4 regions of the Sediminibacillus sp. JSM 1682029 genome follow, and region 3 is predicted to be linked to each of the others. Evidence: riboswitches for the same ligand, from Rfam matches in the RefSeq annotation. Region 3 holds a riboswitch; each other region holds the start of a gene.
What was found. Region 3 has a riboswitch for S-adenosylmethionine ahead of metK (methionine adenosyltransferase). Riboswitches for the same ligand answer to the same signal wherever they lie in the genome.
Positions count from the first base shown of each region.

Region 1: it holds a riboswitch for S-adenosylmethionine, as region 3 does, so the genes downstream of both, ABVF09_RS02650 (5-methyltetrahydropteroyltriglutamate--homocysteine S-methyltransferase) here and metK (methionine adenosyltransferase) in region 3, are expected to answer to the same signal.
Region 2: it holds a riboswitch for S-adenosylmethionine, as region 3 does, so the genes downstream of both, ABVF09_RS01965 (SDR family NAD(P)-dependent oxidoreductase) here and metK (methionine adenosyltransferase) in region 3, are expected to answer to the same signal.
Region 4: it holds a riboswitch for S-adenosylmethionine, as region 3 does, so the genes downstream of both, ABVF09_RS08730 (sodium:solute symporter family transporter) here and metK (methionine adenosyltransferase) in region 3, are expected to answer to the same signal.

Region 1 is NZ_JBEWYY010000001.1:528,437-535,828, forward strand. It holds gene ABVF09_RS02620 (quaternary amine ABC transporter ATP-binding protein) at 1-832, opposite strand, end outside; gene ABVF09_RS02625 (thioesterase family protein) at 871-1,341, opposite strand; gene ABVF09_RS02630 (L-carnitine dehydrogenase) at 1,343-2,317, opposite strand; gene ABVF09_RS02635 (beta-keto acid cleavage family enzyme) at 2,321-3,208, opposite strand; gene ABVF09_RS02640 (TetR/AcrR family transcriptional regulator) at 3,653-4,189, opposite strand; gene ABVF09_RS02645 (alpha/beta hydrolase) at 4,352-5,302, opposite strand; SAM riboswitch class I at 5,457-5,560, shown strand; gene ABVF09_RS02650 (5-methyltetrahydropteroyltriglutamate--homocysteine S-methyltransferase) at 5,849-6,979, shown strand; gene ABVF09_RS02655 (heavy metal translocating P-type ATPase) at 6,996-7,392, opposite strand, start outside.
Region 2 is NZ_JBEWYY010000001.1:394,242-401,633, forward strand. It holds gene nagZ (beta-N-acetylhexosaminidase) at 1-1,402, opposite strand, end outside; gene ABVF09_RS01960 (Na+/H+ antiporter NhaC family protein) at 1,736-3,061, opposite strand; gene ABVF09_RS01965 (SDR family NAD(P)-dependent oxidoreductase) at 3,449-4,201, opposite strand; SAM riboswitch class I at 4,282-4,378, opposite strand; gene ABVF09_RS01970 (Na+/H+ antiporter NhaC family protein) at 4,532-5,947, shown strand; gene ABVF09_RS01975 (SET domain-containing protein) at 6,114-6,497, shown strand; gene ABVF09_RS01980 (GrpB family protein) at 6,505-7,032, opposite strand; gene ABVF09_RS01985 (DUF2197 domain-containing protein) at 7,071-7,265, opposite strand.
Region 3 is NZ_JBEWYY010000007.1:13,652-21,043, forward strand. It holds gene ABVF09_RS12585 (LCP family glycopolymer transferase) at 1-582, opposite strand, end outside; gene ABVF09_RS12590 (sigma-70 family RNA polymerase sigma factor) at 566-1,099, opposite strand; gene metK (methionine adenosyltransferase) at 1,346-2,545, opposite strand; SAM riboswitch class I at 2,759-2,864, opposite strand; gene ABVF09_RS12600 (thiol-disulfide oxidoreductase DCC family protein) at 2,947-3,333, opposite strand; gene pckA (phosphoenolpyruvate carboxykinase (ATP)) at 3,583-5,160, shown strand; gene ABVF09_RS12610 (ABC transporter substrate-binding protein) at 5,480-6,472, shown strand; gene ABVF09_RS12615 (ABC transporter ATP-binding protein) at 6,485-7,264, shown strand; gene ABVF09_RS12620 (ABC transporter permease) at 7,242-7,392, shown strand, end outside.
Region 4 is NZ_JBEWYY010000004.1:119,402-126,793, reverse strand. It holds gene ABVF09_RS08745 (S9 family peptidase) at 1-285, shown strand, start outside; gene ABVF09_RS08740 (pyroglutamyl-peptidase I) at 307-930, shown strand; partial or broken gene pepF (oligoendopeptidase F) at 1,050-2,863, shown strand; SAM riboswitch class I at 3,055-3,206, shown strand; gene ABVF09_RS08730 (sodium:solute symporter family transporter) at 3,389-4,888, shown strand; gene ABVF09_RS08725 (LLM class flavin-dependent oxidoreductase) at 4,928-6,331, shown strand; gene ABVF09_RS08720 (NTTRR-F1 domain) at 6,749-7,392, shown strand, end outside.

The DNA.
Region 1 (7,392 bases), on a different contig from region 3:
CATGGGACGCTTCCAGGACCTTGGACCGGTCTACATCCTTCACAAAGTTGGAGACATATTCATTCGCGGGGTTTTCAAGAATTTCTTCAGAGGTTCCGACTTGAACGATCCGGCCGTCTTTCATGATGGCAATCCTGTCTCCAAGTTTTAACGCTTCATCCAAATCATGCGTAATAAACAAGACCGTTTTTCCGAGCTTGTTTTGCAGATGGAGAATCTCATCCTGCATTTCTTTTCGGATAATCGGATCGAGCGCACTGAATGCCTCATCCATTAAAAGAATATCCGTGTCGTTGGCCAACGCTCTGGCAAGTCCCACGCGCTGCTGCATTCCGCCGCTCAACTGATCTGGATAACTTGATTCATAACCTTTCAATCCTACATCTCCGATCGCTTTCTCGGCTTTCTCGTATCGTTCCTGCTTATCGACTCCTTGAATTTCCAGCCCATAAGCCACGTTATTTAAGACTGTCCGATGTGGCAGCAAGCCAAATTTCTGGAAGACCATACCGAGTTTTTTACGACGGGTTTCGATTAAGCTCGTGGTATCCATTTTCGTGATATCTTCCCCGTCTATCAGAACTTCTCCGTCTGTCGGTTCAATCAAACGATTGATCAAGCGGATCAGCGTCGATTTCCCGCTTCCGGATAACCCCATAATCACGAAAAATTCACCTGGTTTTACAGCGAAAGTCGCTTGATTCACACCGACAGTCATACCCGTCTTTTCTAATATTTCATTTTTTTGCTCTCCATCTTTCAAACGTTTCAGTCCCTGTTGGGGATGGGAGCCAAAAATCTTGGTCAGATTATTTACTTCAATCTTATTCACAAGCATTCTCCTCTCCTGAAACCACCGGGCGGGGCAGATCAGCGTTTTATGCCAATGCGCCTGCCCGCTTGTTTCGGTATTGATAATTGTTGCTTAGCCTCGCGCAGACGATCGATGGCAGCAGCGACTGGGTCCGGGAACGGAGCAGCCCTCCCCTGTTCACTATTGATTCCCATCAGCATTTGTTCGCTCGTTGCAAGCAAATCACCTTCAGCATTTTTCATGGTGAAAAATACATGCAGGCGCTTTGCATCATCATCCAGCAACTGAACGTCAAGTGTCAGTTCCTGACCGCGATGTGCTTCCTTCAAGTAGCAAATATGTGTTTCTAAGGTGAAAATGGTATATCCCCAACTGGAACGTGTTTCCTCATCCAGCCCGATATCAACGATAAATGCATCGACGGCCTGACTGAATGCTTTCGCGTAAGCTGCATCGTTCATATGGCCGTTATAATCCACCCACTCATCATGCACACGGTTTTGATAATGAAACGGCTTGTCTCCCACTTTACTCACCTCTTTTAGCAATACTTTTTGTTTCCGGCCAGTAATCCTCTACTAAATCCAGTACTTTTACGAGGAATTCGTTCCGCCTGCTTTCCAATTCAGCAATAGAAACATCACCGGCATGTGATTCACAGCCTTCGATAACCCTTTCTTTCAACGCATCGGTCAGTTCTGGTGCAATCAGTTTTGTCCACGGCTGCTTCAATGCCGGTCCGAATTGCTCAAGCATATGGCGCATTCCTTGTTCTCCACCGGCCAGATGGAACGTCATAAACGGCCCCATTTGTGCCCAGCGCAGACCTGCTCCATATATGATGGCGGCATCCACTTCCTCCGTTGTGGCCACTCCGTCATTCACCATGTGAAGTGCTTCGCGCCACAATGCTTCCATCAAGCGGTCGGCTAAATGACCCTCGATTTCTTTCCGTATGACCAATGGCTTCATTTGGATAGCAGCATAAACTTCTTTCGCTGCATCGATTGTTGCCTGACTGGTGGCTTTTCCGCCGACCAATTCCACTAACGGTAAAATATATACCGGGTTGAATGGATGAGCGACAACGAGGCGTTCAGGATGCTGCAAACCTTCCTGCAAGGTCGATGGCATAATGCCGGAAGTACTCGAACCGATAATCGCATCTGTTTTGGCATGCCGATCAATGCTTGCCAAAACACTTTTTTTCAGTTCTTCCCGTTCAGGAACGTTTTCTTGAATCAAGTCTGCTTCTGCAACTGCTTCTTCGATGGTAGGCACAAAGCGCAAGCGGTCAATGGTTGCCCCTTCAGCCAAACCGATTTCCTCCAGTGACGGCCATGCCAATTCCACTGCGCGGCGTGTTTTCTCTTCCGCGCCTTCGGCTGGATCAAACGCTACAACCTCGTGACCGTTAGCCAAGAAGCGGGCAACCCAACCGTTACCGATCACTCCGGTACCAATGACTGCGAACTTTTTAGGTGCTATTGTTGTCTTATTCATGATTTATCTCCCTCCGTTCGGGTTTCTCAATCCGTACTGCTCACGGGCTTCTTGTGGTGTCATTACTTCCATTCCGTTCCCATGCAGCATAGTGATTGCCTTTTCGACAAGCTGGTCGTTACGGGCAAAAACTCCTTTGCTTAAATACAGATTGTCTTCCAATCCTACGCGGATATTGCCGCCTAGCATCGCTGCTTGAGCAGCGATCGGAAGTTGCATTCTGCCAATGCCAAATGCGGACCAATGAGCATTTTCCGGCAATCGATTTTTCATGTACGCCATGGTTTCGATATCGGCTTCTGCTCCCCAAGGAATACCCAGGCAAAATTGAAACATTGGATCACCGTCAATCAGCCCTTCACTTATCAGCTGTTTAGCAAAACGAAGGTGACCGGTGTCAAAGCATTCCAGTTCCGGCTTCACTCCACTGTCCTGAACCAGTTTTGCCTGTTGGCGGAGCCAGTCTGTCGGACTAAGGTAAACCATGTTGCCAAAATTTGTACTGCCGCAGTCCAACGTGCACATTTCCGGGAGCAGTTCTCCTACGGGTTCGTGTCTCTCTGCCGGGGTTTGCATATCGGTTCCGTTCCCTCCGGCTGCCGGTGTGTCAAGGCTAGGGATGAAGTCTCCGCCCCCACCCGAAGTAATGTTGATGATCACATCTGTTTCCGACTCGCGGATACGATCTACAATTTCTCGATAATGCTCGACATCATGACTGATTCCTCCGTTTTCCGGATCACGAGCATGGACATGCGCCACTGTGGCTCCGGCTTTCGCGGAAGCAATGGCTGCTTCTGCAATTTCTTTCGGTGTAACAGGTACATGCTTGCTTTTTTTCGTCGTATCACCTGCGCCGGTAACGGCTGCAGTCAATAGAACTTTATTCATGAAGGATTCCTCCCAAACGTAGTTTTCGATTTTTACTATACTGTCCGGACGGTTTAAAACACGATTTAAACTATACCATCCAGACGGTTATCTTTCAAACCGATCATCCATACGTAAGGGGTTTCATATAATTTTTTCATAGAAAAATTTCTGCTCAATCCCTTGTCAGGATTGGGATGAAGGAGAGGGAAGAAATTTTTGAAATTTGTTTTGATTGGTCGAAATACGCAGAAGGAGAGAAAGACTTCAGGAAGCGTTAGATGTAAAGAACCTGGCGGACGATGAAAAACTTAATCCAAGAACGAATAAATACAGGATAGGCCGTGTTAGGAAAGGAACTTTTAATGGGGGCTTCTCTTATGAAAAGCGCGACTATAAAAATTCGCGGATATCTGGAGCGGAAGGAAACACAAATCAACAAAAGAATAAAAAAAGCGGGCGACCTCATTCGTTCGCCCACTCCAATAGTGTCTTGTAAACCTCTGCTTTTTTCTCCGGCTCGATATGATAAATATCAAACAACTCCGCCAGCCAAATACCATCTGAAGCAAGACGGATGATGGTTGCCTTTACAGGATCAAGTCCATCCTCTTCTATCTCTTGCTGCCATTCAGCATACAGCTCCCGGATGGGATCAAGCAGTTTTTCATTGACTGCTTTTGCTGCCAGCAATCCGGCGTTCATATCTTTATTTTGATATACTTGATTAAACGTGACGTTTACATAGGCACGCACCCACTGCCCTTTTTCTTCCGGGTCCATTTCTGCATTGTTAGCTATTTTCTCCCGATAGTTATTGGTCAAATGTTCAACCATCCCTTCTACCAGGGCTTCCTTGGAAGGAAAATGGTACAATAATCCTCCCTTACTGATACCTGCTTCCTCCGCTACAGCTTCCAGAGTCAGGTTAAATATCCCTCGCTCGCTGACGATTTTGGATGCAGCAGTAAGTATTTCTACTTTTCTAGAATGTCTGCCCATGAAACTCTCCTCTTGCTTATCAGATTTTATGCCATTTACTATACTACCTGGACGGTTCGGTTTCAAATAAATTTTATGAAGCAACTCAAATTTCCTCCTTGCCAAAAACGCTAACACCCCTATCTACGATGCCTTTCGCTAAAGAGGAAAATTCTTTCATTTTCAAATGCCAAGAGCCGATTCGATAAATGCTTCCAATCGTTTTTGAAATTCAGCGGTGGCAGCCGCGTAAGCATCCGTATGCCCCGCCCCCGGTACAATCCATAACTGTTTTTCACTATCGGCCGCTTCGTACAGGCGATGCGCCATTTCGGTTGGCACGAGTTCATCTTGGTCTCCATGTATAATAAATAACGGCCGGGTATTGTCTTTGACCTGCTCGATCGCCGAGGCCTCCCCGAACCAGTAACCAGCCCGAAGTTTAGTCATCCCGCTGGTGAGAGATATCAAGGGAAAAGCAGGAAGATGGTACAGGTGCCGAAGTTGATGGGATAATTCTTCGCTTGCATCCGTGTATCCACTATCCGCGATGATCCCCTTCACTTGAGAAGGCAAATCTTCTCCACTGGTCATCAAAACTGATGCCGCTCCCATCGAATTTCCATGTAAAAAAATGCTTTTCATTTTATAGTCATCGATCAGTCGTTGAATCCACCCCTTAATGTCCAGGCGATCGTGCCAGCCATAACCGATATAATCTCCTTGACTTTCCCCATGTCCCCGGGCATCCGGCATAAGAAGCGAAAATCCATGATCATAATAAAATTTGGCCAGATCACCCATTTGCTGACCATAACCCCGGTAGCCATGTGCGAGGATAACCGCTTTACCCGAAGCTTGAGGATGTTGCAAATAATAAGCGCGCAGTTTCAATCCATCATGGGATGTCATTTCGATTTCTGCCAGGCTCTGGACGGAAAACCAGTCCTGTGCTTCGGCAAGTAATTCCTGATCCGTTTCGCTGTTTGGCAGCTCCACAGGTTCTTCACTATAAAGTTCTACTTGTTCCCCACGCTTTATGCCTTGGTTATAAAAGTAATTACTGGCTCCAATGAGCAGCACAGCGAGTAAAAAAACTACACTGCCAGCAATCCAAGCTATCTTCTTTTTCATTCCATCCCCTCTTTTGTCTGTTTCTTCTATCATTATAGCGAAAATAATTTGGAAGCGCAGTCATTTTCTTCTTTCCAAGAAAAATGGAAAAACTATTGTTTTCCAGAACGATTTGGTGTATGGTTAATGACAATCAATCTCAAAATTTAATCATTGCTTATCAAGAGAGGTTAAGGGACTGGCCCGAAGACGCCTCAGCAACCAGCCTGAACGGCATGGTGCTAAATCCAGTAGACATCCGTGTCTAGCAGATAAGGAGAATGTGAATGAAAAGAGCCTTCTTCTTAGAAGGCTCTTTTTTGTTTTGAGATCGCTTCTAAACAGATAAAGAAGATTTCCCCTTTTCTTTCGTTCTGTTTTACGAATGGGGGGCTTAGTGTTTCAAGGAATATCATCGAACCGAAATCGTCCTCAGGCTCATAATTATGGTGCAGGAGCGGCAGGCTGGCGATTGTTCAAAGAAAGAGATCGAGCAAATCCCTCTTTACGAAAAAGCAACAATGCTGAGAAAATTATTTTCAATCACTATTTGAAAGGAAGATTTTTATGGAAAAAAAGCAATTTGATCAAGCTGTAAACGTGCTTCAGAACCCGCCTTTTAAAGGAGATCATGTCGGCAGTCTGCTGCGTCCGGAAAGGCTTAAACAGGCACGTTTGCAACATCAAAATGGAGAAATTACGACAGAAGAACTTCGATACGTGGAAGACGAAGAGATTATCCGGGTAGTGGAAAAACAAAAGGAAGCAGGCCTTCAAGCTGTGACAGACGGAGAATTCCGCCGTTCCTGGTGGCACTTCGACTTTCTGGAACAACTCGATGGGGTGGAAGGTTACGTGCCGGAAAGCGGGATTCAATTCCATGGCACAAAAACAAAAGCACGCGGAATTAAAATCACAGGAAAAGTCGGTTTCAGCGGGCACCCTATGGTCCAAGATTATAAATTTTTACATAGCATCGCCGGGGATCATACCGCCAAGATGACGATACCAAGTCCGAATATGCTGTATTTCCGCGGAAAACTGGAGTACCCCCCTTATGAAGACCAGGAAGTGTTTTTCACTGACTTAACCCATGCTTACAAAAAAGCGATCAAAACTTTTTATGATGCCGGCTGCCGTTATTTACAACTCGATGATACTTCCTGGTCGTTGTTTTTCTCGGAAGACGGACGCGCGCGTATACGGGAAAACGGCCAGAATCCAGACGAACTCAGCCGCTTTTGTGCCCGATGTATCAACGAATCGATTGCCGACAAACCAGATGATCTGACAATCACCATGCACATTTGTCGTGGAAACTATCAGTCCACCTGGGCCGCCTCCGGTGGTTATGACGCTGTGTCGGAAATCATTTTCGGCGGTCTGGATGTAGACGGTCTGTTTCTTGAATACGATGACGACCGTTCCGGAGGATTCGAGCCGCTTCGTTTTGTCAATCGTTCAGATTTGCAAATTGTCTTGGGACTGGTCACATCCAAACACGGTAACTTGGAAGACAAAACGTTCATCAAAAAACGGATTCGACAAGCAGCAGAGCATGTAGACAAAAATCAGTTATGCTTGAGTCCGCAATGTGGGTTTGCTTCCACAGAAGAAGGAAACCTGCTGACGGAAGAAGAACAATGGGCGAAATTGCGACACGTCGTAAACATTGCCGATGAAGTATGGAATAGCTGACAACAGAGACTGCCTGCTAGCGCAAAAGCCGTAACCCATTTAAAATAACCAGGATCGTACTGCCTTCATGGCCGATTACTCCTAGAGGCAAGTCGAGAACCTGTATGAAATTGGTCATGATCAATAACAGAATGACTGTGACAGAAAAGAAAACATTTTGTTTAACGATTCTGTTCATTCGACCGGAAAGCGACACGGCGTCGGCGATCTTGCTTAAATCATTTTTCATCAAGACGATATCTGATGTTTCCAAGGCTACATCTGTACCTGCCCCCATGGCTATCCCCACATCAGCCGTAGCCAGGGCGGGTGCATCATTGATGCCGTCACCGACCATGCCGACTGTTCCATACCGGTCTTTCAATCGGTCGATATACGTTAACTTCTCATCAGGCAGGCATCCTGCCGCATAA
Region 2 (7,392 bases), on a different contig from region 3:
GCCCATTGTAGTCGAACTGATCCCTAAGCAAATCTGTGATGACCTTTTTTGAAATGGATGCCGGATAACTCTTATCCAGCTGCGGAAGCAATATGTGAGCAATCATGACTGCTTCCGCCCCTTGATCAATTGCCCGACGAAAAGGAATCAGTTCAAGTTTTTCCAATTGCTCCGATGTTTTGTTCACTTTCGGCAGCTGATAGTGCGAGTCTACAGAAGTGTCCCCGTGCCCCGGAAAGTCCTTGATGACCGGAATAATCTGCTTCGATTGGATTCCTTTCATTGTTTGTATTCCAAGTTCACTGACAATTTCCGGGTTATCACCAAACGAACGGTCGCCAATCACCGGATTATCCGGATTGCTGTTGACATCCAAGACAGGCGCAAAATTCATATTAAATCCAAATTCAGTTAGCTCTTCACCCAATATTTCTCCTGCTCGATAGGAAAAATCAGGGTTATCCAATTCTCCAATCCACTCGTTGGCGGGGAGCTTCGAAATATTTCCCGGAAGTCGGGAAATTCTGCCCCCTTCCTGATCGACACTCAACAAAAGCGGCAATTTGTTTTGCTTGTTCGCCGCTTTCAGATTATTCAATAACTTGCTTGTTTGTTTCGGGGATTCCAAGTTAGCGGCATAAAATATAAACCCGCCAATATGATAGTCATCGATCAAGCTTTGTTCCTGTTCTCCCATGCCTGTGCCCGAAATGCCGCCAATCACCATTTGGCCGATCTTCTCCGTGAGACTCATTTGCTCAACCAAGGTCGAAATGGAAGGATCGTCTACCTGCAATCTTCCTGTTTGTGCGATAAGGGATATATGATCCACCCTTGGGTTTTCAAGTGTCTCATCTGGTTTAGGCAGTACCCACTTAAGTTGAAAATCATCATTTACCTGGTAATGGAGGATCTCCTGGTTGTGGGTTTCATCCTCATAATAAGTGGTATCATCCGGATCACCGAGCACAGCGATGATATCCTCGTAGTGTAGCTGCTGTATGTTGTCGGAAAAGGAGCGTATGTCAAAGACAAAATCGCCCGCATAACCTAAAGTCACTTTTTCATCTTGATAATCTTCATAGATCCCGAGGTCTGTTTCCGTTGTATGACCAGCTTCTCCCCACTGGTCCACAACCGTTTGTCTTTCCGTAACACCAACGGTAAAAGACACATCCTGCAACTTACCTTCTTTTGCATGATCAAGAATTTCATCTATTTGTTTTTCTGCGTTTTGAGTGAAATCAGGAACCTCTTTTATTGGTGACCGTGGCGGCAGGAAAGAAACATGATCTCTGGCCGAGCCGACTACAGGATGCTTCTGAAAATAAAGCGCCGCGGCACCTGCCAATGCCAAAAGGAAGACAACGATGAATAACCTTTTAAATTTTTTGTTCTTCATACCTCTCATCCTCCTTTTCCCTATATAGTATTTTGTTTTGCCACTTAGCTACACTTAACATTCTAATAGTATTTCTCAGGTTTTCCAAACGACGATTGGATATCCAATGCAGACAAGGTGACAGAACCAACGAAACCTGCAGCCAACGACGATTTTGAGCCAGCCGTACGGAACGTTTTCAACCCAACCTTATAGTCTAACCGGCCATCGCAAACGTCAACGAGCAAATAATCCAGTGATTGAAAAAACCGAACGAATTCAAATCACTTAAGATTTCGAATCATCGTTCGGTTTTTTCTACAAAAAGTATGGGATTTGCTGGATAACCAGCTATTACTGAACTTGTTGTTCTGTTACAGCTTCATTGGCTAAGTCATTGTCTTTCCGATACAAAATCAGGATGGCAATAATGCCACTGATCCCGATCAATATCGGATAAAAGACAAAGGGAACGATGGAAACAGGCGAAATGGAAGCCAATCCTGCCGCCGCCAGCATTTGGCCGCCGTATGGAATTATTCCTTGGAAGCAACAAGAGAATAAATCCAGAATACTTGCAGATCGCTTAGGCTCTATTCCGTATTTCGTGGAAATATCTTTTGCCAACGGACCGGACATTAAAATGGAAACCGTATTGTTACCGGTTGAAACATCGACTGCACTAACCAGACCCGCAATGCCGAACGCCGCTCCTCTTCTCGTTTTGATTTTGCTGACAATGAAATTAAGCAAAAACGTAATGCCACCATTATATTTGATGATCTCCACCATACCACTGATCAGGATAGCGATGATTGCCAGGTTTTCCATTCCGACTATCCCGTCCCCGATGACACCCAGCAATCCATAGAAGTCAAAGGAACCATTTGCCAGGCCGACTATCCCGGAAAAGATGATGCCGCCGACAAGGACGAGCAATACATTCACTCCCAGCAAGGCGATGACAAGAACAGCCAGGTATGGCAGAATCGTGATTAGTTGATAGTTTTGCTCCGGGCTGACAGCTGCTTCACCTACCGGGATAAACGCCAGGATCAAAGCAGTCACTAAAGCAGCCGGCAGGACGATAAAGAAATTCGACTTGAATTTGTCTTTCATGTTGGTCTCCTGTGTTCTCACTGCTGCAATCGTGGTATCCGATATCATCGATAAATTATCCCCAAACATGGCTCCGCCTATTACCGCTCCGACGGCCAAAGCTGTGTCGATTCCGGTTTGTTGCGCAACCCCGACCGCTATCGGCACGATGGCAACGGTTGTCCCTGTAGAGGTTCCCATTGATATAGAGATAAAACAACTTACCACGAACAATCCGACCATGAGCAAATTCGCCGGTAAAATCGAGGTCCCCAAACTGACTATAGAGTCCACTCCGCCTGTAGCTTCTGCAACGGAAGCGAAAGCGCCGGCCAATATAAATATAAGTGCCATCAAAATGATATTATGGTCGCCCCCACCCTTGCAAAACACTTCCACTTTTTTGGCAAAACTTTCTTTTCGGTTCATCGCCAGTGAAAACAAGCCGGCAATCAAAATCGCCACCACTACTGGCATACTGCTGAAATCCTTCGTAATCAATGCTGTGCCGAGGAATAATAAGACAAATACGAGAAATGGCAGCAATGCATAAGGATTTCCCTCTATTTTTTCTTTTTTCACTTTTCTCGTCCTCCCTTTCAAAACAACTATTTTTATGGACCGCTGCACCTTACCCACATGGATGAGCAGTGGATAGAAACTGCGACATAGGTAATTTTTCTTCCTTACTTCTTACATTGGTTGAGTGGGAGTTTAGCGCTGCGGAAAAACCTTCCGCTTTCCGCGGGCGGCTGGTGAGCTTCCTCGAGCTGACGCTCTGCGAGAACAGCACGAGCTGAAGATCCACTTGGTAAAGCGGTTTTCTTAACCAAGTTAGCTGAAGCCGTGCCCGCGGAAAGCGAAGTATGCTACCGAAGCGGTGGTTGATACTTTTTTTAATAGGCAATGGAATTCCCCATTACAAATACTGCGCAGTATATATCTTTTTTCTTAGACAACATAGCGTTCTTAATTTATGGTCATTCCACCGGTTACATTTATACTTTCGCCTGTTATATAGTCTGCTGCTTTGGATGCCAGGAATAACACGGTATCTGCAACATCCTCCGGGCTACCTGTTCTTCCCAAAGGAACTTGGGAATGATCCTCTGCTTCGATGGCTGCAGCGTCCACGCCGCGCAGTTTTCCTCCCCAAACCCTTTCTGTCTGTTTCATCCCCGTTTCAATGATACCTGGGCAAACAGCATTCACCAGAATATTGTCAGCTGCCAGTTCCAAAGCCATAACTTTCGTCAATCCAAGAACGGCATGTTTAGATGCGACATAACTTCCCATGTATTTATATCCGTTTTTTCCTGCCTGGGATGAAATATTGATAATTTTGCCGCCTTTCCCTGCTTTTTTCATCTGTCTTGCAGCAAATTTACTGGCAAGGAATACCCCTTTTGCATTTACATCCATTACAGAATCCCAGTCTTCTTCTTGCATCTCTATAACTTCCGCCATTCTCGAAATGCCTGCATTATTCACAAGAATATCGATCACTCCATAACGAGTAGCGATTGATTCGAAAAACTGCTCCACAGCTTTCTCTTCTGTGACGTCCAAAGCAAATTGATGCTTCCGAATGTTGTCAGGGTTACTTCCTTTATCCGCCACAATGACCGTTGCTCCTGCTTCCTCCAGTTTTTTGGCTATCTCTTTACCAATTCCTCTCGCGCCGCCGGTCACAACAGCGATTTTTCCATGCAAATGACTCATCCACTTTCCTCCCTCCGTGTTGCCGATCTTCTTCTTATCACACAAAAAAACCTTCCGAGAAAGATGGAAGGTTCTGCTAACTCTTATCTCTCAAGCATGCTGGATGTAGCACCTTTCTGCGAACAGAGGTTGCTGAAGTGTCATCGGGCCAGTTCCCTAAACTTCTCTTGATAAGATTATACAATTGTATTAAATATCATAATTGCTACTATTCCTAGTTGTCAAGTATGAATTAACCTTTTTAAAAACTACACAGCTCGAACATCTCAATCATAGGTATTGGTCATTTCATTATGGGAATCCTAAGACCCACATAAGGAGGAGATCCTATTGTCTGTCGAATGGCTTTCCATTGTACCGTTTATTATCGTCATCGGTTTTTCCATTTGGTTGAAAAGAATTTTGCCTGGCCTGGTTCTTGGTGTCCTGACAGGTTCTATCCTTTTAAAATCTGGATGGCTGAGCGGATCCGATCAAGCCGTCACTTATATGGTCGAAACTTTGTCAGACGAAACAAATATAAAAATCATCGGATTTTTATATTTGTTCGGTGGACTTGTCGGAATGATGACGATAGCTGGAGGAATCAAAGGGTTCTCAGAATGGGCAGGAGGAAAAATCCATTCTCAGCGGGGACTTCTGACTCTTATCTGGCTGACCCTGCCATTCACTTTTATGATGCCGATGTTCCGGATCATGATGATTGGTCCTGTCGTTAAGTCGTTGTTGGGTAAATGGAACATTTCCAGACAAAAGGTCGGATTTACCATGGATGTTTCTACTTCATCCGTTATTGTCCTCTTGCCTGTTGCAACCGCTTTTGTCGGTTTTATGGTATCCCTTGTCGAGAACGGAATTCATAAAAATGCCTTGGAATGGAGTGCTTATAGTGTGTTTCTGATGAGTATTCCCTTTAATTTTTTTGCCATTATCATGCTTATTTTCGGCCTTGCTCGTACGTTTTGGCCTTCCGAAGAAAATAGGAAAAAACAATACAAAGCGGAGGGTGATGAAGCACATCCTTTTCACCGTTCCAGCATAAATAAGGAATTATCATTGGTGAAAGCCCAGCCTTGGAATCTTATTATCCCGCTATTTCTGCTTTTAGGCTTGTCTCTCTTTTTACTTTGGCAAGATGGCCGCACAAAAGGTGCAAAGTCGGTATTCGATGCCTTTACCCAAGCAGATGCAACGTTTGTCATGCTGCTGGCAGTATTTTTGACCTTGACGGTTACGTTCCTATTCTATGCCATCCGCAAATTGCCTTTACATGAATTGCTTTTTCATTTTATTGATGGCGGCAATCAAATGATGCAGGCAATCATTCTGCTTATCCTTGTTTGGGCATTATCACTGAATGCCGAAGACTTAGGTTTTTCCCAGTTCGTCAGTTCAACACTGGGCGGATTTCTACCTGCATTTACGGTTCCCGCTATTTTATTTGTTCTTGGATCGCTCGTCGGTTACTTTATCGGTTCTTCGTGGGGTACATGGGGGCTGTTTATGCCTTTAGGATTCTCCCTTGCCGCAGCTACCGATGCACCGATCGTAATGACGGTAGGCGCTGTTTTCGCCAGCGGTTCATTCGGAGCCATGACTTCCCCTCTTGGGGATACAACGATTACCACCGCTTCGATAATGGAACTGTCACTAGTTGAGTATGCCTATTATAAATTGAAATTTTGCGCTGTCGGAGCTGGAGCGGCCGCTCTGCTTTATCTTGCCGCCGGGTTATTCCTCACTTGAAGGAATCGAAAAAACAGGAGGAAATTCCCTTGCAGATTTATTGCCATTCACATGCTCTTTCCTCTCAAGAATAGGGGGTGTTTCGAAACCCAGCCGAAAAAAGGGTTGCATTACTTGCCGATTGGTGGCATTGTGGAGAGATAAATATTTTCTTGGGGGTACATGCATGATCGAAATAAGAACATCTAGCATAAGTGACGGGGAATTCAACCGGGGCGTCTTTGCCACACGTGATATTACCAAAGGTGAAATCATACACGAGGCGCCTGTCATTCCTTATCCGAACGACCAACATCAATATATCGAGCAGACAGTCCTGGACGATTATGTTTTTGAATATGGGAAAAATCACACGGCGGTTGTTCTCGGCTATGGCATGCTGTTCAACCATTCTTATCAACCAAATGCGGACTATGATATCAATTTTTCAAAGCATACCTTTGACTACTTTGCCCACAAAGATATTAAAGCCGGAGAAGAAATCCTGATCAATTATAATGGCGATGTGGATAATAAAGACCCACTTTGGTTTAATATGGACGACGAGTGAAAAGCAGTCAGCCCTTTGATTGATTTTTCCGGTACCATGCCAGCGCCATTTGCTCGATTTCCTGGACAACCTGATTTTTTCCATCCATGTACGCTTCTATGTCGGATGGAAATTGTCCGGCCAGCTCCCGCTTTTTCCTCCCATAATTCCGGGCAGCTTCCGGATGGCTCCGTAAAAAGTCACGAAATGCAAGATGCCGGATTACCCCGTAATCTCCTTGTGAAAAGATATGAACATGGTGGCTACGGGTGTCCCCGCCTTTCCGAAAGTATCTGCGTCCGGGTATGCCAAACTCTCCTTTCCCTTCATAACCGATGGCAGTCATCTGTTCGTTGTACTCGTCCACCTTTTCGATGCGGCGGACGACCGGCATGATATCAATAATCGGTTTTGCCGCAAGATTTGGAACAGAAGTACTCCCGATATGATGGACATCGATTAATTCGTCCCCGAATATTTCTTTTATTTGGGCTGCTTCATCCAAGAACAATCTCGGCCATTGATCATTATAAGCTACTACTTTGACTCTACGCATTTTTTCCTCCCGGCTAATATGTTTCTTTCCCATTACGATTACCGAAAAAATTTATCATACTTATCTATTGAATCCGGGTGTAACCCGGTTGATTGCTGTGCTTCTTGCTGCAGCGAGCGATTACATTTTTTGCACACATATCGTGCTTGCGGGTTCCTTTTAAATTTTAAATACTGGGTATCTGAAAAATCGAGAAAGAAAAGCTTTTTACAAAAAAAGCATGTTACTTCCACCCAATCCCCCCTTCCTGTTACCTTCTATATTCATTACTTCGCCACTTGTTCAGTTTTTCCTGTCAACTTTTACTCAAGAGGGAACTTTGCGTTATCTCCTGCCCACGGAAAGCGAGGTACCCCGCCG
Region 3 (7,392 bases):
CAACATCCCGTATATTTCTTCTTCGGAAAAAATGGAATAGTAATCAATGGGCATATCGAAAAGTGTAGAGACTGTTGCCAAAACAGCTTCTGGGGAGGAATGATAAGCATAAGCATGCATTAATTTGTCTTTCTGGGTCATTTCTCCTGCAGGATCACTTATATCCACATAAGCATCACTTGGGATGGGCACTAACTTTACACTTTTATCGATGCTATTATAGGTCAGCAAAATATGAATCGAAGTTCTACCACTATTGTCCTCAACCGCTTCCTTTCCGATCAGTAACGCGGAAAATGATGTGTTTTTCTGCTCAGAGGCCTGATTCGAACTCGGTACCTTTGTTTCATTGGTTTGATAAAATTCAGGTAAAAGGAAACCGATCATTATGAGCACTACCATCAAAGTGCCCAATATGGGGCCGACATACCGTTTACCAATACGGCGCAAGGTAGTGCTCCTTTGATGATAGGGGGCAGGGCTCCGCTGGATTCTTTTAAACGTTTCCAACCTGTCTTTTTTAGTGAACGTCAAATCCTGATTGTCTTCATACCTTGATATTCGCTTAGTGAATTTCCCCATACACCTCAGCCTCCTCAAGTAAATTTTTCAGTCTCTGTTTCCCTCTTCTCAGTCTCGTTTTAACGGTGTTCAAATTCAAACCAGTGACTTCCGCTATTTCCGTGATGGCCAAGTCTTTGTAATAATATAAATAAATAACTTCCCTGTAGCTTGCGGGTAAAGAAAACATAATATTTTTCATTTCTTCAGATTCCGATTTTTTTATGACCTCCTTTTCTGTCAAGGAGGAAATAGATTTGATCGCATTTACAAAAGCGCTTTTCGTTTGGACTTTTCGGTAATGCCAGCTTCTTAAATAATCTTTGCACTGGTTGACCGTGATTCGGTATAACCATGTTTTCATCGAAGAATCGCACCGAAAGCCATCTAAGTTTTCATAACATTTAATGAAAGAATTCTGAACCATGTCTTTTGCGGTTTCCCTGTCTTTCACGTAGTTGAATGCCAATCTGACTAAATCACTTCCATGTTTTATCATCATTTCTTCCAAGATAGCTTCTTTTTCGTCTTTTTCCATGACTCCCCTCTTTTCCACCTTTCTCAAGTAGCTCCATCTATAGACGAAAGCCGAAATTTATTTGTTTCAGATTCCAGTAACTTTTTTGAAACACTCAAATGTTATACGGAGGAAGGTATGTTTCAGGGCGCTTTATTACAGGGACCGGTAAAATACCACAAAAGAAGAAAAACCGAACGAGTTCGAAGGTCGTCCTTCGAATCATCGTTCGGTTTTCAGGGGGTCACGGTTTTCCCCCGGCCGCTCTTATTGATTTAAAATTTTCTTCAAGCTGTCGACCTTATCGGTCTGTTCCCAGGGGAACATGACGTCAGTTCTGCCGAAGTGTCCATAGGCAGCTGTGTTTTGGTAAATAGGACGTTTAAGATCAAGCATCTTGATGATACCGGCAGGGCGAAGGTCGAACAATCCCCTTACAGATTTCACCAATTCATCTTCCGTCACTTTTCCCGTGCCGAAAGTGTTGATCGATATAGATACCGGTTCTGCAACACCGATTGCGTATGCAAGCTGCACTTCACAGGATTCGGCCAGTTCCGCTGCTACGATGTTTTTCGCTACATAGCGCGCAGCATATGCAGCCGAGCGGTCCACTTTTGTGGCATCTTTTCCGCTGAATGCTCCGCCTCCGTGACGGGCATAGCCCCCGTAAGTATCTACAATGATTTTTCTGCCGGTCAAGCCGGCATCTCCTTGTGGACCACCGATTACAAATCTTCCGGTAGGATTGATGAAGTATTTTGTCTTATCGTCCAGTAACGCTTCTGGCACAATCGGCTTAATGACGAATTCTTTAATGTCCTGTTGAATTTGCTTGAGCTCGATTTCCGGATGATGCTGAGTGGAAACGACAATGGTATCCACTCTTACCGGTTTGTCATTTTCATCATACTCGACCGTCACCTGGGTTTTTCCGTCCGGACGCAAGTATGGCAGGATGTTTTCTTTTCTCACATCGGACAAACGTTTACTGATTTTATGGGCAAGTGAAATGGGAAGCGGCATAAGCTCTGGTGTTTCATTGTTTGCATATCCGAACATGAGGCCCTGGTCACCAGCACCGATTGCTTCGATTTCTTCATCGTAGCTTGTATCCTCGCGTGCTTCCAATGCCTGGTCAACCCCCCCTGCAATATCTGGGGACTGTTCATCAATTGCAGTAAGGACAGCACAGGTCTCTGCATCAAAGCCATATTTTGCTCTTGTGTACCCAATATTTTTCACTGTCTTGCGAACAATGCTTGGAATATCCACGTAAGTACTGGTAGTGATTTCCCCCGAAACTAAAACAAGTCCCGTCGTAACGGTTGTCTCGCATGCCACACGAGCATCGGGATCACTTGCTAAAATTTCATCTAAAATGGCATCAGAAATCTGATCACATATTTTATCCGGGTGTCCTTCTGTAACCGATTCTGAGGTGAATAATCGACGATTTGCAGTCATTCTGCTAAATCCTCCTTCATTTCATCAAATAATACGGAACCGCTCTTTCCTAGGTATGTTATTACAAATTCATTCAGCAGGTGAATTTCCATTTCCGTTTCAACTGTTTTTTGTCCTCTATACGAATAAAATCATATGCGCACGGTAAATTACCTTTTACCAAACAAAAAACCTTTCCTTAATAGGGAGAAGGAAAGGAAAATGGCCTTTCTCATCTTATCGTCCAAGGTAAAACCTTGCATCAGGTTGGCACCTTTTCATCTTCGTGATGGTTGCCGGGTTTCTTCGGGCCTGTCCCTCCGCCGTCTCTGGATAAGAGAGTATCCGTTCGCACTTTATCGTAACGAAACAAGCCGGCGATGTCAATAAATTACCACCTTTTTGGTTGGAATTAAACACTCCTATTGCGGGAGTTTGCACACGCCGTTTGTGCATTTGTTTTTGAAAATGCGATAACGGTTTCTGGCTATCAACCGGTATACTGGATCTCCTACCACTTCGGCCTTTGGCAAGTACATCAAGACTCCGAGAGGGGCAGTCAAAGGGCAGCGCGCAAGCATAAACCGGACTGCATGGTAACCTGTGCTTATTTTCCCGTCCGGCTTCACGATATGGATTTCACCCATCATCGCCTCCCGTTGTTTGTCCGAAATGGTTTGCCTTTTTTCATATTCCTGCAGCGATAACCAGCGAAAAGCACCAAACCAGTCCAGCATTTCAATTGCTTGTTTTGTTTGACGGCACAAATAACAATCTCCATCATAAAGTACAATTGATTTATGTTCCATATTATCCCGCCTTTTTTAAAAGATAAATAAAAATCTCAGAGAATGTCTAAGCCCGTACTTCTTTTTCCCACAGCCGCTTGATGCGCTTTTCTTGTCTTTTTAATCCTTTACCCTTTATTTTAACGAAAATAAAACGATAGCGGAAATCTAAACGATCATCTTTCAATTTGTCATTAAGTATGTTATATATTAACCATTATGTTATACTACTCGTTATCAAGCCATCAATTCATACAAAGGAGTGAGCATGTGAACCACACAAATGAAAGCGCTTCTAAATTATCCGATTCCCTGCAGAACTGCAGACTCAATCTTTCAACAGAAGAACTGGTCGAAATCATCGAGGAACGCGGCGAAGGCAGCATAACTGCCGATGGGGCAGTCAGCGTCACTACCGGAAAATATACCGGGCGCTCTCCGAAAGACAAGTTCATTGTAAACGAAGGGGAAGCTTCTGAACAAGTCGATTGGGGTTCTGTCAACAAGCCGATGGATAAAGACAGCTTTAACGCCTTGTATGAACGCGTAATCGCATATCTTCACTCCCAGGATACAGTGTTCCGTTTCAGCGGATGGGCAGGAGCTGATACAGACTACCGGCTGCCGATTGAAGTCATCACCGAATTTGCCTGGCACAATTTATTTTCCCGACAGCTTTTTATCCGCGAAGAAAAAAGCAATGCCGATCATCATGATGCGTTCACTGTCATCTCCGCCCCCACGTTCAAAGCGGATCCGAAACGGGATAACACCAATTCAGAAGCTTTCATTATTATTTCTTTTGAAGAAAGAGTCATCCTGATAGGTGGAACCGAATATGCCGGGGAAATTAAAAAAGCTGTTTTCTCGGTTATGAATTACTTGTTGCCGCAACAGGGAGTGCTCCCTATGCACTGTTCTGCCAATACTGGAGAGACGGGAGATACTGCCTTGTTTTTCGGCTTGTCTGGTACTGGCAAAACAACCTTGTCAGCAAACCCTGACCGCCGCCTTATCGGAGATGACGAGCACGGGTGGTCAGCCAATGGCATTTTCAACATCGAAGGGGGATGTTATGCCAAGTGTGTCGGACTGAGCGAGGAGAAAGAACCTCAAATATACCATGCCATCAAACATGGTGCAGTTCTGGAGAACGTTTTCTGTCATAATGGAAGGCCCGATTATTCAAATACGGAAAGGACGGAAAACACACGGGCGGCTTATCCACTTACCCACATTGACAATAGTATTTTTCCGAGCCAGGGATCGCATCCCAAATCGATTATATTCCTGACTGCCGACGCGTTCGGTGTCCTTCCGCCGATCAGCAGATTGACAAAGGAACAGGCCATGTATCATTTTCTGAGCGGATACACCAGCAAGCTGGCTGGTACAGAGCGGGGGGTCACCGCGCCGGAAGCAACTTTTTCCGCTTGCTTCGGTGCACCTTTTCTACCGCTTGCTCCAGCGGTATACGCAGACATGCTCGGTGACAAAATAGACGAATATGATGCAGATGTATATCTGATCAACACCGGTTGGATAAAAGGACCGTTCGGCATCGGAGAAAGAATCCCGCTCGTTTATACAAGATCGATGGTCGACGCCGTCCTCGAACATAAACTTGATGGAATAAACACAGTACCGGATGACTTCTTCGGTCTCCATATACCGGAATCCATTCCCGGTGTTCCCAGTCAATTGCTGAAACCATGGGAAGCATGGGATTCCTATTCCTCTTATCAGGAAAAAGCAGCACAGCTTGCGGCTAAGTTCCATGATAATTTCCGGTCTTTTGCAAAGGTAAGTGAAGAAATCAAAAATGCCGGCCCTGTGTACTCCAGGTAGATGGACACAGTGCCTTCAGAACCGCCACTCCATTGTACTCGCCCAAATCCTGCAGAGAATCTTCTGATTTTCTGCAGGATTTTCATTTCTCCTTTTTTGAACTATCCCACAATCCTTCACAAATGAGATGCTTAGCTAAATAAAATAGCAAATATTTTTAATTAACCTGCAGGAAAATCGGCCGACTGTTCTTAACTTCCTCTACCAGTGGGCATTATGCCTGCTTATTTTTGATTCTATTCGCCTGGGCATTTCACACACTTTGGGCTTGCGCATACAATAACCCAACCGAACATATTTCAACGAAAGGTTGACCGATATGAAAAGAAAACAACTGTTTGGCTTATTTATACTTGTATGTGCGCTTGCATTAACAGCGTGCAGCTCGAATGGAGGAAAAACGTCGGTGAAAATCGCCGAGGTCACCCGCAGTATTTTTTATGCTCCTCAATATGTCGCATTGGAACAAGGCTATTTTGCAGATGAGGGACTGAAAGTCGAGCTGCAGACGACTTGGGGAGGAGACAAAACCATGACGGCGTTGTTATCCGATGATGCAGACGTAGCATTGGTCGGATCCGAAACATCGATTTACGTAGCTTCGCGCGGGGCCAACGATCCGGTTATCAACTTTGCCCAATTGACCCAGACTGATGGCACTTTCCTGGTAGCAAAGAAACCAGATGAAAATTTCACTTGGGAAAATTTAATCGGAAGTGACTTTCTCGGACAACGAAAAGGCGGTATGCCGCAAATGGTCGGTGAATATGTGTTGAAACAGCACGGAATCGACCCGCACGAAGATTTGAACCTGATTCAGAACATCGACTTTGCAAATATTCCTGGAGCATTCACCTCCGGGACCGGAGAATACGTCCAGTTATTCGAGCCGCAAGCAAGTAAGTTCGAAGCGGAAGGAAACGGTTATATTGTTGCTTCGTTCGGTGAAGAATCGGGCCATGTGCCATATACGGTGTTTATGGCAAAACAAAGTTTTCTCAATGACAATGAAGAAACGGCGCAAAAATTCACCAGAGCCATTTACAAAGCGCAAACCTATATCCAGGAACAGTCACCTGAAAAAATAGCTGAAATTGTAGCACCTTATTTTGAAGATGTAGATTTAGAGCTGCTCAGCTCCTCCATCCAACGCTATAAAAGCCAAGGATCCTTTGCAGAAGATCCCATTTTGGATGAAGAGGAATGGACCAATCTCAAAGGAATTATGGAGGAAGCAGGGGAACTCCCCGAAGATATCCCGTATGAAGAACTTGTAAACACTACCATTGCCGAAGATGTGATGACAGAATAGGAGGAGAAGACAATGGCTTTCCTGGCTCTCAATCACATTTCCCATCAGTATTTTACGGAAAAAAGCTATACAAAAGCATTGGATAATATCACCTTGACAGTGGAAGAAGGCTCGTTCATCTCCATTTTAGGTCCAAGTGGCTGTGGAAAGACAACATTGCTTTCCATCATTTCAGGCCTGATCCAGCCTACCCGGGGGGAAGTGACACTCGGTGATAAAAACGTAACAGATGCAGAAGCGGAGATTGGCTACATGCTTCAACAAGATTATTTGTTCCCTTGGAAAACGATTCTTGATAATGTCCTCATCGGCCCGAAAGTCCAGCAAAAATTAACGGGAGCCATACAAAAACAGGCAATGGATTTTTTGAAGGAGATCGGTCTGGGGACTGTTATTCATGCCTACCCCTCCGAACTTTCCGGAGGCATGCGGCAGCGTGCTGCACTGATTCGCACGCTTATTACTGATCCGAAACTGTTATTGCTGGATGAGCCGTTTTCTGCACTCGACTATCAAACAAAATTGAAGCTGGAGGACTTGGTTTCACGTCTATTGAAGGAATACCATAAGACCTCGGTACTTGTTACCCACGACATTGGCGAAGCCATCGCGATGAGTGATCAAATATACTTGATGAAAGCAAATCCCGGGGAAATAGCAGAGGTTTTTGAAGTACCGATCGAACTAAGAGATTTGCCTCCTTTTCAAGCAAGGAAGCATCTAAAATATCAATTATTGTTCGATCGTATATGGGAGGAGTTGAATTCCCTTGAAAACAAACAGCAAGTCTGACGATCAACTTTTTGAACTACACCAAAAACGCCGCAAGTCTTATCGTAAAAGCGTTATTTTTTGGCAGTGCATTATTTTTGTTGTATTCTTTGCCTGCTGGGAATTGGCGAGCAGACAGGAATGGATTG
Region 4 (7,392 bases), on a different contig from region 3:
CTAAAAACCAATTTACTCGAAGATCCGGACCGCATGTGGAAACATTCTCCTCTTCGCTATGTAAAGGATATTGAGACACCGCTGCTGATTTTGCATAATGAAAAAGATTATCGCTGTCCCATCGAACAAGGCGAACAGCTATACGTCGCTCTTAAACACCAAAACAAAACGACAAAATTTGTGCGATTCCCGGGTTCTAACCATGAATTATCCCGCAGCGGGGATCCTTCCCTGCGTATTCGCCGCCTTAACGAAATCACGGATTGGTTTGATCACTATCTATAATTAGGAGAAGAGGTTTTATTCATGAAGATATTACTAACAGGTTTTGAACCGTTTTTGGGGATGAGTGAAAATCCAACCGAGCTTGTAACCAGAAAGTTCGCAGGGAAAACACTTTTAGGCATGGAGATAATCGGTCATATATTGCCCGTTGATTTTCAAAATGCTTCAAAACAATTGATCACCCAAGTAGACCAATTGCAGCCAGATATGATTGTTTCCCTCGGTTTGGCTGCCGGCCGCAACCAGATTACACCGGAACGGGTCGCCATCAACTGCATGGACGGAGAACCGGATAATGTCGGGAACAGCTATCAGGACAAAAAAATAGCCGACAACGGCCCTGATGGTTATTTCTCCACTCTGCCAATCAGAAACCTGGTGAAAGCACTTCAGCAAACAGGCATTCCCGCCGGCATCTCTAATTCAGCAGGTACTTATCTTTGCAATCAAATCATGTACACAGCCAGCCACTATATCGAAACCAGCGACATCGATTGCCGAACAGGATTTATCCATATGCCCGCCCACCACGAGCTGGCACTGGCGAATCCGAAGCTTCCTTCCTGGTCGTTGAACGATTTAAACACAGCTGTGGAGGTCATTTTGCAGGAGCTGGCAAAAACATCGAAAAAGGAAATCAGCTAAACGATTGTGTCGGTCGCCCATATTAAGGAAAGTAAGTTGCCAAAGCGGTTCCCGGCTCTCAAACTAGATAAAAAGAAATAAACCGATTGAACCGATCTAATCAACAATTTTAGGAGGACATGTTAATGACCAACCACCAACGTATTAGCCGTGACCAGGTCCCTGATGCAGCAACCTGGGATTTAACCGATTTATTCGCTTCAAGGGATGAATGGGAAGAGGAATTACGTGCAGTCCAGCAAAGTTTACCTGAAGTCACTCAGTATCAGGGGAAAATCGGAGAAAATGCTGCAACACTCCGAGACTGTTTAGAAGCCCGCGAAAAGTTGTTGCAACGGGTAATACGAGTTGCCACTTATGCAAACTTAAGGCAATCAGCTGACAGTACCGACAGTACCAACCAGGCGAATGCAGCAAAGGTAAGCGATGTTTTGGCAAAAATCGACGCGGTTCTTTCCTTCGTCGAAATCGAAATCATTTCCGTTCCGGAAGCGAAACTCAATCAATATTTCGATGATGAACCGAAGCTTATTCCTTTCTCCAAATAGTAAATGATTTAAAAGAAAAACAATCGCATACCCTGTCTGCGGAAACAGAGTCGGCTCTAGCTTCTTTGGGTTCTTTATTCCGTTCTCCTTATACTACTTATAATCGGAGCAAGCTGTCAGACATGCAGTTTGTGCCTTTTCCCAATGATAATGGAGAATATCAACCGAATTCCTTTGCCCTATATGAAGCCAATTACGAAGCCTCCCCATCTGCTGTGGTCAGGAAAAATGCATATGATTCTTTTGTCAAAACGTTAAAACAGTATAAAAACACGTTTGCTGCTACCTATGCCACAAAAGTCAATCAGGAAGTAGTGATGTCGAGGCTGCGCAACTATGATTCCGTCACCGATATGCTGCTGGCCCCACAGCAAGTGACACAGGAAATGTACCATAACCAGTTGGATATTCTTCTAGAGGAATTGGCTCCGCATATGCGCCGATTTGCCAAGTTGAAGCAGCAAGTACTCGGTTTGGAGAAAATGGCCTTCCATGACTTAAAAGCCCCGCTCGACCCTGATTTCAATCCGGAAACCAGTTATGAAGAGGCGGCCGAAACCGTATTGGAAGCTCTAAAGGTGATGGGACCCGAATATAGCCGCATTATGGAAACAGCATTATCTGAACGTTGGATCGACTATGCCGACAACATCGGAAAATCGACCGGTGCATTTTGCTCCAGTCCATATGGCGTTCATCCCTATATATTGACAACCTGGACCAATCAAATGCGTGGAGCCTTTACGCTCGCCCACGAACTCGGACACGCAGGTCACTTTTATCTGGCTGGCAAAAATCAACGCCTGACCAATTCCAGACCATCTACCTATTTCATCGAAGCACCTTCGACGATGAACGAAATGCTGCTTGGCAACCATTTGTTATCGAATACTGATGATACCCGGATGAGAAGATGGGTCATTTTACAGCTGCTTGGCACCTATTATCATAACTTCGTCACCCATCTGCTGGAAGGAGCTTTTCAGCGCAGGGTCTATCAGCTTGCAGAATCCGGCGAGCCATTGACAGCCGACGTTTTATCCGGTCAAAAAGCCGCTGTATTATCAGAGTTTTGGGATGACAGCGTTGAGATTGATGAAGGAGCGACCTTGACCTGGATGCGCCAGCCACATTACTATATGGGTCTTTATTCTTACACGTATTCGGCAGGATTGACGGTTTCTACGGCTGTTTCACAAACCATTTTCGAGGAAGGACAGCATGCCATCGACCGTTGGCTTGACGTTTTAAAAGCAGGAGGTACCAAGAAACCACTCGATCTAATTAAACAAGCAGGTGTCGACATGGAAAAGCCCGATGCCATCCGCCAGGCCGTCTCCTATGTTGCCAGCCTGATCGACGAACTCGAAAAAAGCTACGAATGAAGAAGGGGTCAGTCCCCCACTACACTGTCGTGTTAGCGTGACGCAGTGTTAATTGTGTGGAGGACTGACCCCAGGGAGTGGAACAAGTCCAGAGTATGAAGAAAAAATATTCTGAAATATCTGTTGACAGTTTGCAAAACCATTGTTACTATAATTCCTAATTAAAGTGAAAACAAAATAAATGAAGTTGTCTCTTATCAAGAGCAGGTGGAGGGAAATGGCCCGATGAAGCCCGGCAACCGACTGTAATACCATTGTGAAATGGGGCGTATAACTGCGCCGCGGTTCTCACCGCTTAAAGCACGGTGCTAATTCCTGCAGTAGCGATACTGCGAGATAAGAGAAAGGGCTGATGCATGTTTAGATGATAAACCTCTTTCTCTTAGAAAGGGGTTTTTTTGATGGATGAAAACAAAAAGGAGGAAGCAGCATGTTTCTAATGTATGGATTGTCTGCAATAGGGTTTGCCGTGATTGGCAGTCTTGTCTGCTCGATTATTTATCCTAAAAACAAGGAGGCAGCTAAATGAGCACATTGCCAACATGGACAATTGGTTTGATTGTGGCACTTTTAGTCGGATACTTTTTTGTCGTTTCTTATATCGGCAAACGGGGATCTCGACACAGCAAGACGATGACGGGCTTTGCCACAGCCCGTGGAAAAGTAAGCCCATGGCTTGTGGGGGCGAGCTTTGCCGCCACCTTTGCCAGTGCCAATTTGTACTTGGGCCTGCCTGGCCTTGCCTATCAATATGGTATCTCGGTATTGTGGTACACCTTGGGAAGCTTCGGAACTGCATGGCTCGGTTTGCTTCTTTTCGCTAAGACATTTTGGAAATACCAAAAACAAAAAGGCGGGGTTTCCACGCTGCCGGAATGGCTCGGAAAAAGGTATAACAGCAAAACATTGCAAATCCTGGTGTCCATCTTGCTGTTGTTCAATATCTATTACATTGTCGGTCAGAATGTTGGCCTGGCAACGATTTTTGAAACCATTATCGGCATCCCTTATGAATGGGGAGTGGTTTCCGGTGTGGCAATCACGATCGTTTATATAGGGATGGGCGGTGCCTTTGCGCAAATTATCACCGATGCTTTTCAAGGGGTATTGATGTCTGTCACCTCTGTCTTGATCATTGTTTCATTGTTCTGGACAATCGGCGGAGGCTTTCAGGTGTTCAACCGGATGTTTGATCAATTGGCGGCCATCGACCCTTCGCTTGTATCTACTTTTTCACCGGACGGGCCGTACGACAGTGTCACTACCGTTTTGGCCATCCAATTTCTGATGATCAGTTTTGTATTGATGCCGCAGCTGCTAAATAAAATTTTGGCAATCGAAACAGAAGAGGAATTGCGGCCTTTTGTGATTTCAAGCGGCGTTCATTTGTTTTTCATCTCTTACCTGCCCGTGTTCGGCGGTTTTGCAGCAAAGATTCTCGTTCCCGGCCTGACAGAAGCAGATCAAGCATTGCCCGCTTATTTAATCGAGGCTTTTCCACCAGTCCTCGTTGCGTTTATGATCGTCGGCGTTATTTCAGCCGTACTTTCGAGCACAGACAGCCTTTATCTATCGATAACCTCCAGTATCGGCAATGACATTTACCTGCCGCTTGTGCAAAAAAAACAATCCAGCCTTTCTCCTGCCAACTATGACCAGCGTGCAGTTGTCATTGCCAAGTCCTCGTTGATAATTGTCGGAGCGGCTTCGCTTTACTTGTCAATAAATCGGCCAGAGTCCTTGGCCATGCTCATTCAATTTAGTTTCTCGGCCATCATCAGCGGCGTATTCGGCCCAGTACTGCTAGGCTACTTTTGGAATAAAGGAAATCGAACAGGCGCAATAGTCTCCGTTTTGACCGGTTCCCTTTCTTATTTGTCCTTTACGCAGTTCCACCTGCTGCCGAATTTATACATCGCCTTGTTCGTGAGTTCAGCACTCGGATTTGTAAGCATGCTGGCGACGAGCTATCTGGCGGCAGCATTCGGTACTAAGGTGGGCATCGCCGGCAAACATAGTGCTTAAATAGAACTGCAGAATAATTCGTTACAGGAGGAATTCCCATTGACCAAACAAATCATTTTACATGCCTTCGAAATGAACAGTGCCATGCATAATTCGCATGGTCTCTGGAAGCATCCGCACAGCAAGCGGCATCGCGGCTATAAGGATCTGCAATATTGGGTAGACCTTGCCCGCTTGTTGGAGAAAGGTAAATTCGATGCGGTGTTTTTTGCTGATGTACTCGGTATCTACGATGTTTACCGTAATAGTAAAGCGCCATCGATACGAGATGGTTTACAAGTACCGGTGAATGATCCAGCCCTGCTTGTTTCGGCAATGGCCCAAGCGACCGAGCACCTGGCATTCGCCATTACTGTCAGCACCACCTATGAACCACCCTTTGGAAATGCCAGACGGTTTTCCACTCTGGACCATTTGACCAATGGCAGAGTTGCCTGGAATATTGTGACTTCCTATCTGCCAAACGCAGCAAGAAACTTTGGTCTCGAAGAAATGATTAAACACGATGAACGATATGATATCGCCGATGAATACCTGGATGTATCCTATCAACTTTGGGAAGGAAGCTGGGAAAATGATGCTTTCATTGAAGACAGGCAAGAAGGTACTTTGATCAACCCGGAAAAAGTCCACGAAATCAAACATCAAGGTAATTACTTCAATGTTGAAGGCCCGCACCTTAGTGAACCATCTCCGCAAAGAACTCCTGTCCTTTACCAGGCAGGCACATCGGTACGCGGACGTGCCTTCGCCGCAAAGCATGCCGAGTGTATTTTTGTCGGCGGTCCGACCCCGGAAAGGATCCGATACTACAGCGAAGACATTAAAGAACAGGCAGAAAAACACGGAAGGGATACTTCAAAAATAAAATTTTTATCCTTTCTTAATGTCATCGTCGGAGAAACAACCGAGGAAGCGGAACGGAAATACGAAGAATATGCCAGTCATTGGAGTCCGGATGCTGCCAAAGCACAATATGGTGCCAGCGGTTATGACATCTCAGAATACGAGGAAATCGACCGCTCATTGCCGTTTGAATACACCAAAAAGACAGAGGGTGGGCATTACAAAGCAGCAACCCTGACAAAAGATGCTCCGAAAAAGCTTACTGTAGGGGAAGTACTTGACCGCTTTGAAACATTGGACCGTTCTACTATCATTGTCGGAAATCCGGAAGAAGTAGCAGACGCCATCCAATTCCAATTTGAAGAATCCGGTGTGGATGGTTTTAACTTGAATCACCTCGTAACACCTGGAGATTTGGAAGCTTTTGTGGAATTAGTGGTACCTGTCCTGCAAAAACGCGGGATTTATAAAAAGTCGTACAGGGATGGAACACTCAGAGAAAAGCTTTTCACCGAAGGACCAATCCTTCCTATAGACCATCCTGGCAGCAAGTACAGGAATCTTTCTCTGGTTAAGAAGGGCCAGGACATAACCTAATTCCCTATGTAAAAACCGAACCGATAACTAAAAAAACTTTTTGTCCTATTGATAAATGGCAAATATTCCTTCCAATCCGACAAGTTGTTTCGATATCCACTGGAGGGTTCAACTAACTGGTTAAAGGAAAGCGCCTGTAATTACCGTAGCAATAGGAAGAACTTCTCTTAAAAGGGAGTTGATTTGAAGATTTTACTATATTAAAGGATTTTAATAAAGATTTAAAAACCGAACGAATTCACGATTAGCGTTTCGAATTCGCTCGGTTTTGTTTTGCCCAAAACGCTTTTTTTCCGCTACTTTTTCTCCATTTTTCCATCAAATTCATCTTGGTTATTTTTATAAGGCATCCGTCCTCAACAGGCTGTCCTTTTTTGGCATACGATTGAATTAAGCAAAAGAAAGGAGGTGGTTATTATTTCTATCGATAACTTAATAGTAAATGGAAGCTTTGAATCAGGTGATTTATCATATTGGCAGGCTCAAAATGTAAGCATCACTTCTACCCATAAACATTCTGGATACTATGCAGCCAGGATGGCATATAGTTCAACTTTTTCCACACTTTCTCAAACACTGTCAGTAGAACCCAATCAAAGCTATGAACTAATAGCTTCCCTATCAAAAGGTGACTTACAAGCAAGCCCGGTTATCCGATTCCAAGTGTTATTTTTGGATGACCAGGAAAACGTGTTGATGGAAGGGTTGAAAGTGGACATCACTTATGACAGCATCCCTTCTGCTACTGATGATACTTGGATAGAGATTTATCAAACCACTGATAAATCTCCGCCAACTACTTCGCAAGTACAAGTCATTATCAGTAAACCGGCCAGTTCGCTTATAACCCCTTACGTTTACATTGATGATGTGGCATTGCTCGCAGCTGACGCCACCGGATCGCAGGGCATTACAGGACCCACTGGTGCTGCCGGGCCGACCGGAGTTGCTGGACCCACCGGAGCTACTGGGCCTACGGGGATTACTGGTCCCACGGGCGCTGCTGGACCGACGGGGGCTACCGGGCCAACGGGGGTGACCGGATCTACCGGCGCTGTTGG